One region of the Rhizobium sp. NFACC06-2 genome, then DNA from elsewhere that is predicted to be linked to it. Evidence: riboswitches for the same ligand, from Rfam matches in the RefSeq annotation. Region 1 holds a riboswitch; the other holds the start of a gene.

Region 1 (4,524 bases):
ACCCCCGCCAGAATGATGGCGCTGTTGCCGTGTCCCGCCCGCACCGCCAGAAGGCTGACCAGAGAAAACGCAACGAAAGCACCGATGAGCGCCCCGGCCGGCATCGTCAGAAACCCCGCACCGAAGCCGAGAAGCGCCACGGCGACGGCACCGGTGGAGGCGCCGGCGGAAATGCCGAGAATATAGGGATCGGCAAGCGGGTTGCGCAGAAGCGATTGCAGCACCGCCCCGGCGAGCGCCAAAGAAGCGCCGCAACAGGCGGCAACGACGGCGCGGCTCAGACGATAGCTCCAGACGATGCCCTCATCCAGCGGCTCCAGCGGATAACCCGCATGAAAGACGCGATTGGCAATCGTTTTTGCGACCACGTCAAATGGAATGGCTGTCTCGCCGATGGCCGCTCCGGCCATCAGCGCTATCAACAGCAGGGCGAGCGCGGCAAAAACCAGGCCCGCCCTGCCGAGATGGAGGGAGAGGCCGTTCACTTGGCGAGGCCAGCAGCCGAAATCGCCTCGGCCAGCGTTTCGATGCCTTCAATGGTGCGAATGGTCGGGTTCATCGCCTGCGCATCCATTTCGAACACATGGCCTTGCCTGACAGCGGGCATGATGCTTGCCACCGGGTCAGTTGCCAGAAACTTCAGCTTGACGGCAATGTCATCGGCAGGGAAGCGGCGGCGGTCCATCTTGCCGGCAACAACGATAGACGGGTTGGATTTGGCGATGGTTTCCCAGCCGACCGTCGGCCATTCCTCGTGGCTTTCGATGACATTCTTCAATCCGAGAGCAGACATGATGTAACCCGGAGCGCCGTTACGGCCGGCGACGTAGGGGTCGATATCCAGTTCCGCGCTCGAGAACCAGAAGACGGCCGAGAGCTTGCCATTGGCAGAAGCGATCTTGGCTCTGGCGGCGTCCTCGCGCTTCTTCAGGTCGGCGACGACTTCCTCACCGCGATCCTGCACGTTGAAGATTTTGGCAAGGTCACGGATTTCCTGGTAGATCAGTTCCATGGTGAAAACGGTGTTGCGCACGCCGTCGCCACCGCCGGAATTGTCTTTGCCCATGCAATCGGCCGGCGAGGTGTAAACGGGAATCCCGAGTTCGGCAAATTGCGCCGGCGTTCCGACAACACCCTCCGGGCCGATCTGCCATTGGAACTGTGTCGTCACGAGATCCGGCTTCTTGCCGACAACCGCCTCAAAGCTTGGGTCGTTGTCGGCCAATCGCTCGATCTTGGCGTTGGCCTCTTCGTAGCCCTTCAGAACCGGGCCGATCCACAGCGCCGTGCCGACAACCTTGTCGGCGAGGCCAAGCAGGTAAAGAACCTCGGTTGTGCTCTGGCCGACAGATACGGTGCGGGCCGGCGCCTGCTTGAAGGTGATCTCCTGACCGCAACTGTTGATTGTCAGGGGGTAGGTGGTTTCGGCACCCTGCGCGCCAACGGCGGGCAAGGATGCAAAGGCAACCGCCACGACGCCGACGAGAGCCGGCAGGCGTCTAAAATGAAACATGTGTTCTCCAGTCGAAAGTAAACTTATTCCAGAGCAGCAGGCGTCAGAGCGCGCACCAACAGCGGGACGTCTTGTACGGAGAACGATGATCGGATGCAAACAAAATGTAACGTAATAACATTACACCCTCCTCCTCCGGGCTTCCCCGCCCGTAACGATGGTTCATATTTTGACGGCAGGTCTCCTGGCTCACGAATTTGCGTCACTCATCTGCCTTCCCGCATTCCGGAGAATACAGTGGCATGACGCCTTCAAGCGTCACGGGGATGAACGACAATCCGCTTACAGTTGCGGGGGCAGCCACGGCATTGGGCGAAAAAGATCACCCGCACCATGTTCCCTATTAATCCCTTCGCCTTTCGGCTGCAGGAACCGTCGCTTTCTCACATAAGGGGCAAGAGGCGGGGCGTCAATTGCGATAGTGCCGCACCTCAGCACAAAGACGGGCTTGCCAGGGCGAAAATCTTTGCGGAATCAGAGCCCGCCGGTTGCAGCGCGCCTTTCGACATGGCGGTGAGCGTTTCGATCCCCACCAGCCCGGATTGCGCCAGGAACTCGGTCAGAAGACCGCTATCCCGCACGGTATCGAGACGGACAAGCTGATCGTCGAGATCGGAAAAATGTCGCCTCACCAACGCAATCGCATCCGCCTCGTCACCGGCGATGACCGGGCCGACAATATGGCCCCGCCCCGCCGCACGCCGCAATGCAAAGGCGGCAAGACGATCGGCCTCGAACAGGCCGTAACCCGTATTTTCCTGAACAAGGCGTTGCAGGACGCCCCGGCGCGAAACACCGAAAGCCGCCCGATCCAGATCCACCACGGCGGACAAATGATCCCAGGACAGCGGCTCGATTCTCTGCTTTCTTCCAAGCGTCGGCATCTCGGCAGGGCAACGTGCCTTGCCGCGCAGGAGATGTACTTTTTCCGCATCTCCGGAAAAACCCAGCCGTGCGAAAAGCCGTCGCGAGGCTTCCGTGGCGTTCAACCGCAGGGCGGCTTCAGGGTAGCCCGCGATGAGTTGGCCCACCAGCCATGGTGCAACGCCCTGCCCCTGCAAACGGGGAGAAACGATGACCATGCCGACCGTCGCGAAACCCTCATCATAAGGAAACAGCATTGCCGTTGCGACAACACGATCGATCTCGTCAAGCGCGGCAAGGCCGACGCCGCACTGCCGCAGGAAACACCATTCGTTCGCGTGATATCGCCATCCGACAGCCATGGACAAAGCATGCAGATGATCGGCCTCCACATCGGCGATATCCACTGTCCGCAACTCGAAACTATCGACTTTGAGCAGCTCCATGACAAACGGCTCTCATTCCCTCCGGCGCGGAACCTAGATCCCGGCAGCCCAGCTCACGACATCCGAAGATAACCAGCCTCGTCAGCAGGAATTTTCCGAAAGCGCTGGAAGGACACAACAATCTACTGAAATCACCCGTATTTCAGCAGATAAACGCCGCAGGCCGCTCTAAGCTTTTCGGCGTTGAAGCGACGGAGACAGCCATGAACGCAATCGACATTCTGGAGCGTCTTGTCGGCTTCCCGTCGGTGGTCGGAACCGCCAATGGCGACATCGCCGGATGGATCGCCGATTATCTGGAAAGCCACGGCGCGAAAGTATCGCTGCTTGCCGGCCCGGAGGGCGACCGCGCCAATCTCTTTGCCAGCTTCGGCCCGACCGATGCCAGCGGATACATCCTGTCCGGCCATATGGATGTGGTGCCTGCCGGTGAGCCGGAATGGTCCTCCGATCCCTTTACGCTGAGAACCGAAGGCGAGCGTCTCTACGGACGCGGAACCACCGACATGAAAGGGTTTCTGGCCACGGTTCTCGCCGCAGCACCGGTATTTTCACGCATGGCGCTGAAGCGGCCCGTTCACATCGCTTTTTCCTATGACGAGGAGGCGGGCTGCCGCGGCGTTCCGCATCTCATTGCCCGATTGCCGGAACTATGCGCAAAACCGGCGGGCGCGATCATCGGCGAACCGAGCAATCTGCGCGCCGTGCGCGCCCACAAGGGCAAGGCCGCCGCACGCATCACCATTCGCGGGCACTCCGGACATTCCTCGCGGCCGGATCAGGGCGTGAACGCCATTCATCTAATGACCGGCATCATGGCAAAGGTGGTCGAGACAGCACAGGCTCTCACCGAGGGTCCCTTCGAAGCGACATTCGAGCCGCCCTATTCCTCCCTGCAGATCGGCACGGTGAAAGGCGGACAGGCGATCAACATCATCCCCGATCTTTGCGCCATCGAACTGGAGGCGCGGGCGATTGCTGGCGTATCGCCGGTCGCCCTGCTCCAGCCGGTGCGCGACGGCGTCGAAGCGCTCGCCGCCGAGGGCATCGACATAGAATGGACGCCGATGAGCGATTATCCGGCGCTGTCCCTTGCCGCCGATGCAGCGCTCGTGAAGCTTCTGGAAGAATTGACCGGCGCGCCCTGCATCGCCGCCGTCAGCTATGGCACGGAGGCCGGGCTTTTTCAGGCGGCCGGAATTGACGCCATCATCTGCGGCCCGGGCGATATCGGCCGCGCCCACAAGCCCGACGAATTCATAACGGCCGGCGAACTTTCGGCCTGCCAGTCAATGCTGGAAACACTGGCGAACCGCTGCACGGTTTAAACCTTCGGAACCACGGATTTCAGATGACTTTCTTCTTCAATTCCGACGCGAAGCGCGGCGAGATTTTCCGGCAGGCCCTGGCCCGCGAGCTGCCGGAACTACCTTTTTCGATGGATGCCGAAAGCGTCGATCCGGATGCGGTTCGGTACCTCATCACCTGGACCGTGCCGGAGGATATCGGCCGCTACCGCAATCTCGAAATCCTGTTTTCCATCGGTGCGGGCGTCGATCAGTTTCACATCGACACCGTCCCTGCGCATGTAAAAGTCGTGCGCATGGTGGATGAAGGCATCATCCGCATGATGCAGGAATATGTGAGCCTCGGCGTGCTTTCGCTTCACCGCAACCTGCCGGTCTATTTGAAGCAGCAGCG
Region 2 (4,524 bases), on a different contig from region 1:
GCTGCATCATCTCTTCGTGCGCGATGGGCATCGCGGCCATGGCACCGGCCAGCATCTGGTTTCCCGCGCCCGCGATATCGCCAAGCGTCTCGGTTGCGACTATCTTTCCGTCAGCGCCACGACCGGCAATGTCGCGGCGCATCGTTTCTACGAAAACATGGATTTCGCGCCCCGGCCGGTCACCGGCATGCGCTACATGCAGTCCATCGCCTGATTAAAACCACGGAGACGGCCATGACACGGATCGCCATTGCGCTGGCGCAGGATTTTGCGGACTGGGAACCGGCGCTGCTTGCTGCCGCAGCCCGCAGTTATCTGGGCGTCGAGATCGTCTACGCTACCCCCGATGGCAGGCCGGTGACATCCATGGGCGGGCTGAATGTGACGCCTGACACATCCTATGACGCGCTTGATCCTGTTGGCATCGATGCGCTTGTCATTCCCGGCGGCTTGAGCTGGGAAAAGGGAACGGCTGTCGATCTTGGCGGGCTGGTGCACCGGTTTCGCGACAGGGACCGGCTGGTGGCCGGCATCTGCGCGGCGGCAAGCGCGCTCGGCGGCACGGGCGTCCTGAACGATGTCGCCCATACCGGCAATTCGCTGGCGTCCCACAAGGCTTATGCCGTCTATAGCGGCGAGGCGCTTTACCGCGACCAGCCGAAAGCGGTTAGCGATCGCGGCATCGTCACCGCCGCCGGCAGCGCGCCGGTCAGTTTCGCTGTGGAAATCCTGAAACACCTCGGCCTCTTTGGTCCGGAAGCCGAGGCGGAACTTCAGGTTTTTGCGGCGGAGCATCGCTGAGGCATAGCCGCCTCGGTTGTTTGCGCTCCCTCTACTCCCCGTCATTCCGGCCTTGAGCCGGAATGCAGCCGACGCGCGTCTGCGCGGTGAAAAGAGTCCTTTCAGCCCAAGGACTTGGGCTGGCTGGATCCCGACTCAAGGCCGGGGTGACGGCGGTGAAAACAGCGATGATTATCGCCGATCCAGCACCCGGCACACGCGCGCCGCTGGCTCCTCGCCCTCCCCGGCAATCGCACGGCGAATATCGCGGCTGTTCAGATGCAGGCTGCGGCCGGCGGGTAAATTCGACCCTTTTATCTTGCTGAGCGCCGCAGCGATAAAAGCGGCCTCGTGTTCATGAAAACAGGCGAGAGCGGCCTCGCGATCCGGGGCCGCCCCAAGGACAGCCTTGAAGGCAAGGCGGTGCACGGCGCAGAAAGCGCCGTGACCGGGAACGGCAAAACGCAGCGCATCGAGTTCCTCACTCCATTCCGCCGCGTCCTGCATGGATTTACGCCGACTGGAAGCGCTTCAGGAAAAACGCGCTCAATGTTCCGAGCAAAGCCCAGAAAACGAAGCTCGTGATGGTGGCGGCGACGATGAACTGACGCTCCAGCGGCAGCGGCGCCAGCGCATGTTCACCTTCCGGCGGCAAGGGTGCGCCGACCACATGCGGTGCGACGATCAGCACCAGCGCCAATACGATGGCCCAGGGTTCGCGGCGGAATGCGATCAGCGCAATGCCGCCCGCGGTTGCGGCAACCGTCGCAAGCCACCAGATCTGCCGCGCCTCAAGTGCGGCAGCCGGGCTGCCCGGCAGTTCCGGCGGCAGGCCGATCATCGGCGCCAGCATGACGGCGGCAAAACCGGCAACGCCCCAGAGAAGGCCTTCGCGCCAGCCGCCATTCGTGCCACGCAGCGAAATCAGGCCGGTCAGCACCAGCGCATAACCGATGGCAGTCAGCACATTGGCGGCGACGGTATAGGCGGTGCGCTCGAAGCCATCGGCCGGAGCCCAGGCCTCGTCATTGTGCTCATGGGCGGGAACGGCAGCGCCGGGGGCCGCCGCATCATGGCTGTGGGGCGCTTCGCCGGCGCTTTCATAGGTTTCCGCCTGAAGGATGAGCGGCGTCGTGCTAAAAGCCTGCATTGCCGAGACGGCGAAACCGCCAAGAATGCCGACGAGAACGGCGGTAAAGACGATATTGCGAAAAGACGACATGCCGTTCCCCTCAATGGCAGGGGAAGGCATTGGCATGACGCGTGTCATGCGCAGCGTTATGAACGGCTTCCACATGGGAAAAGCCGACAAAACCGACAACGAACAGGCCAAGCACGATCGCCGTCAGCGATTGCGCGAAGCTGGTTGTTTTTGCGGAAACGGCGGCGTTGGCCGTATTCTGGTTGATGGACATGGTGACCCCTCTCCGGCGCGACCCCGCGCCTTTGGACGCGACCGGACGGCAAAGGCCGTCGAGCCGCTACGATACACTTCACCACGGGGATACGAGACTGACACAGGGAGGCGTCGATCCCGCCACCCTGAAATTCCGCTCTTCCGGACACCCCGCCGGCATGGATATTTCCGCGATGGCAGGTCTCCTGGCTTACGGGTCAAAACCTGAAACACCTTCCCGGCGTCACCCTCTCTGGAAACCTTCGGTTCCCGGCGAGATGGCTTGCCAGTGGCATTTCGTTTCAGGCTCTCCGCTCACAGTTGCGGGGGCAGCCACGAATGAGGATCTCTCCCTATCGTGTTCCCTTTTCACCTTCCGGAACGCCCGGAAGGAACCATCACAGGATTGTTATCCGATGGGCAGGGTCGGGAGTCAATGGTGGGCCTGCTTTCGAACTGCGCGCCGTCGCCTCCATCTCCGTCACCCCGGACTAGATCCGGGGTCCAGCGCGATCAAGTCCTTGATCGCAAGAGACTCTTCTCACGGCGCAGACGCGCCGTGGCTGGATGCCGGATCTAGTCCGGCATGACGGCTGAGGGTTACCGCGACGGTATGGCCTTCAGATAGGCGGCAATCGCATCGCGGTCTTCAGGCGTCAGATGCGCCATGTTCTGCTGCACCTTGACCATGGAGCCGCCGACGCTGTCGAATTCCGGGGTGAAGCCGTTTTCCAGATAGCTCGCAATATCGGCCTCGGCCCAGCTGCCGATGCTTTGCGAGCCGGGGGTAATGTCGGGAATGCGGCCCTCGCCTTCCGGGTTGGGACCGCCGGCCAGCCACTTGTCTTTCACGAAACCGCCAAGCGCGTTGCGCGGCGTGTGGCATTCGCCGCAATGGCCCGGCCCTTCCACCAGATATTGGCCGCGCAGCAATTCGGCATTGGCATTGGCAAGCTCCACGCGGGGCCGCGCCGAGGGGTCGAAATAAAGGAATTTCCAGCCGCCCAGCGCCATGCGCAGATTGAAGGGGAACGGCAACTCGTGATCCGGCGCATCGTTCTGGCTGGCCGGCAGGGCTTTCAGATAACCGAAGAGATCGTTGATGTCCTTCTGCGTCATGCGGGCATAGGAGGCATAGGGAAAGGACGGGTAGAGATGTTCGCCGTTCCTGCCAACACCGCGCGTCATCGCATCGCCGAATTCCGCCAGCGTCCAGCTGCCGATGCCATGCTGCGGATCGGAGGAAATATTGGGGACATGGAAGGTGCCGAAGGGGCTTTTCAGCGCCTGCCCGCCCGAAAGCGTCAACAGCGCCTCGCCTTTCGCATCGGGTGCGGCATGGCAGCTTGCGCAGCCGCCCGCCCAGAACAGCGTTTCGCCATTGGCCAGATCCGGTTCGCCCAGGCTGACCCAGTGGCTGGGCGCCTGCCGCTGAGGCGCGGTGACCCAGGCGAATATGCCGTAGCCCGCAATGGCCGCGACGACGGCCCCGCCCACGAGTTTCGTCCAGATGGAGGACATGCCCCTCTCCCCATTCTCACCTGACCCGGTCAGATGTCTTTCGTGCCTGAGAAAACGCCGCCGGTAAGCGGCGTTTCCAAAGTGCTGCGATTATTTCTTCAGACGATAGGTCTGGTGGCAGGTGCCGCAATCGGCGCCCAGCGTCTTCATGGCGGTGGCGACGCCCGCCTGATCGGTGGGGAGATTGGCGAGAACCATGTCCGCATCCGTACCGAGCTTGGCGGCCTTGGCCTTGAAGTCGTCGAAATTTTCCCAGATGGCGGGGGCAGCGGCGCTGCCGGTCTCGGTGCCGGCGGGGAACTGGTCCGGGAAAGCCTTGGCGTTGGTGCCGATGGTGGTTACGGCAGTCTTGACGGTATCGGCGTCAAAGGGCTTTTCGCCCTTGGAGATGGCGGCGAGCGAACCCATCGCCCCACCGATCTGCTTCATCATGCCTTCACGTTTTTCGACTTCGCCGGCAGCGTAGACCGCTCCGGCGCAAAGACAGCCGAACAGCATGGCCGCGGTGATGGTTTTCAGTTTCATGCAACTCTCCTTGATTCCGGCCGGGACACCGGACGCTTGATGGAACGGCGCGAGGATGCCCTTTCCGGATGGCGAAAAGAAGTCACATTGCGGTGAATTCCATCGTGAAAACAGAAGCCTAAGACAAGGCCTCCCACAGTGTCAGCAGCGCTGCGGCAATCAGCATGAAACCGGCGGCGCGGCCGATGAAGATCGTGGCGGCGGGCGAAGAAACCAGCCATGCCCGGCTTTTATCCGCCGTCAGCGCCAGCGCGCCATAGACCGTGAACTGCGTGACCGCCACCATCGCGCCCATCACCAGC

What was found. A riboswitch is a leader RNA that binds a small molecule or an ion and turns the genes downstream of it on or off. The one in region 1 is predicted to bind cobalamin.
Region 2: linked by a shared signal. The riboswitch ahead of F3H58_RS11255 (CbtB domain-containing protein) and the one ahead of F3H58_RS07620 (ABC transporter substrate-binding protein) in region 1 are both predicted to bind cobalamin.

What each region holds. Positions count from the first base shown of each region.
Region 1 covers NZ_FMVA01000003.1:150,858-155,381, reverse strand. Annotated here, with positions in the region: gene F3H58_RS07625 (FecCD family ABC transporter permease) at 1-485, opposite strand, end outside; gene F3H58_RS07620 (ABC transporter substrate-binding protein) at 482-1,513, opposite strand; cobalamin riboswitch at 1,671-1,905, opposite strand; gene F3H58_RS07615 (GNAT family N-acetyltransferase) at 1,945-2,823, opposite strand; gene argE (acetylornithine deacetylase) at 3,027-4,151, shown strand; gene F3H58_RS07605 (2-hydroxyacid dehydrogenase) at 4,175-4,524, shown strand, end outside.
Region 2 covers NZ_FMVA01000005.1:126,454-130,977, forward strand. Annotated here, with positions in the region: gene F3H58_RS11235 (GNAT family N-acetyltransferase) at 1-214, shown strand, start outside; gene F3H58_RS11240 (type 1 glutamine amidotransferase family protein) at 235-801, shown strand; gene F3H58_RS11245 (hypothetical protein) at 973-1,287, opposite strand; gene F3H58_RS11250 (CbtA family protein) at 1,292-2,002, opposite strand; gene F3H58_RS11255 (CbtB domain-containing protein) at 2,013-2,195, opposite strand; cobalamin riboswitch at 2,356-2,591, opposite strand; gene F3H58_RS11260 (c-type cytochrome) at 2,777-3,697, opposite strand; gene F3H58_RS11265 (c-type cytochrome) at 3,788-4,222, opposite strand; gene F3H58_RS11270 (LysE family translocator) at 4,341-4,524, opposite strand, start outside.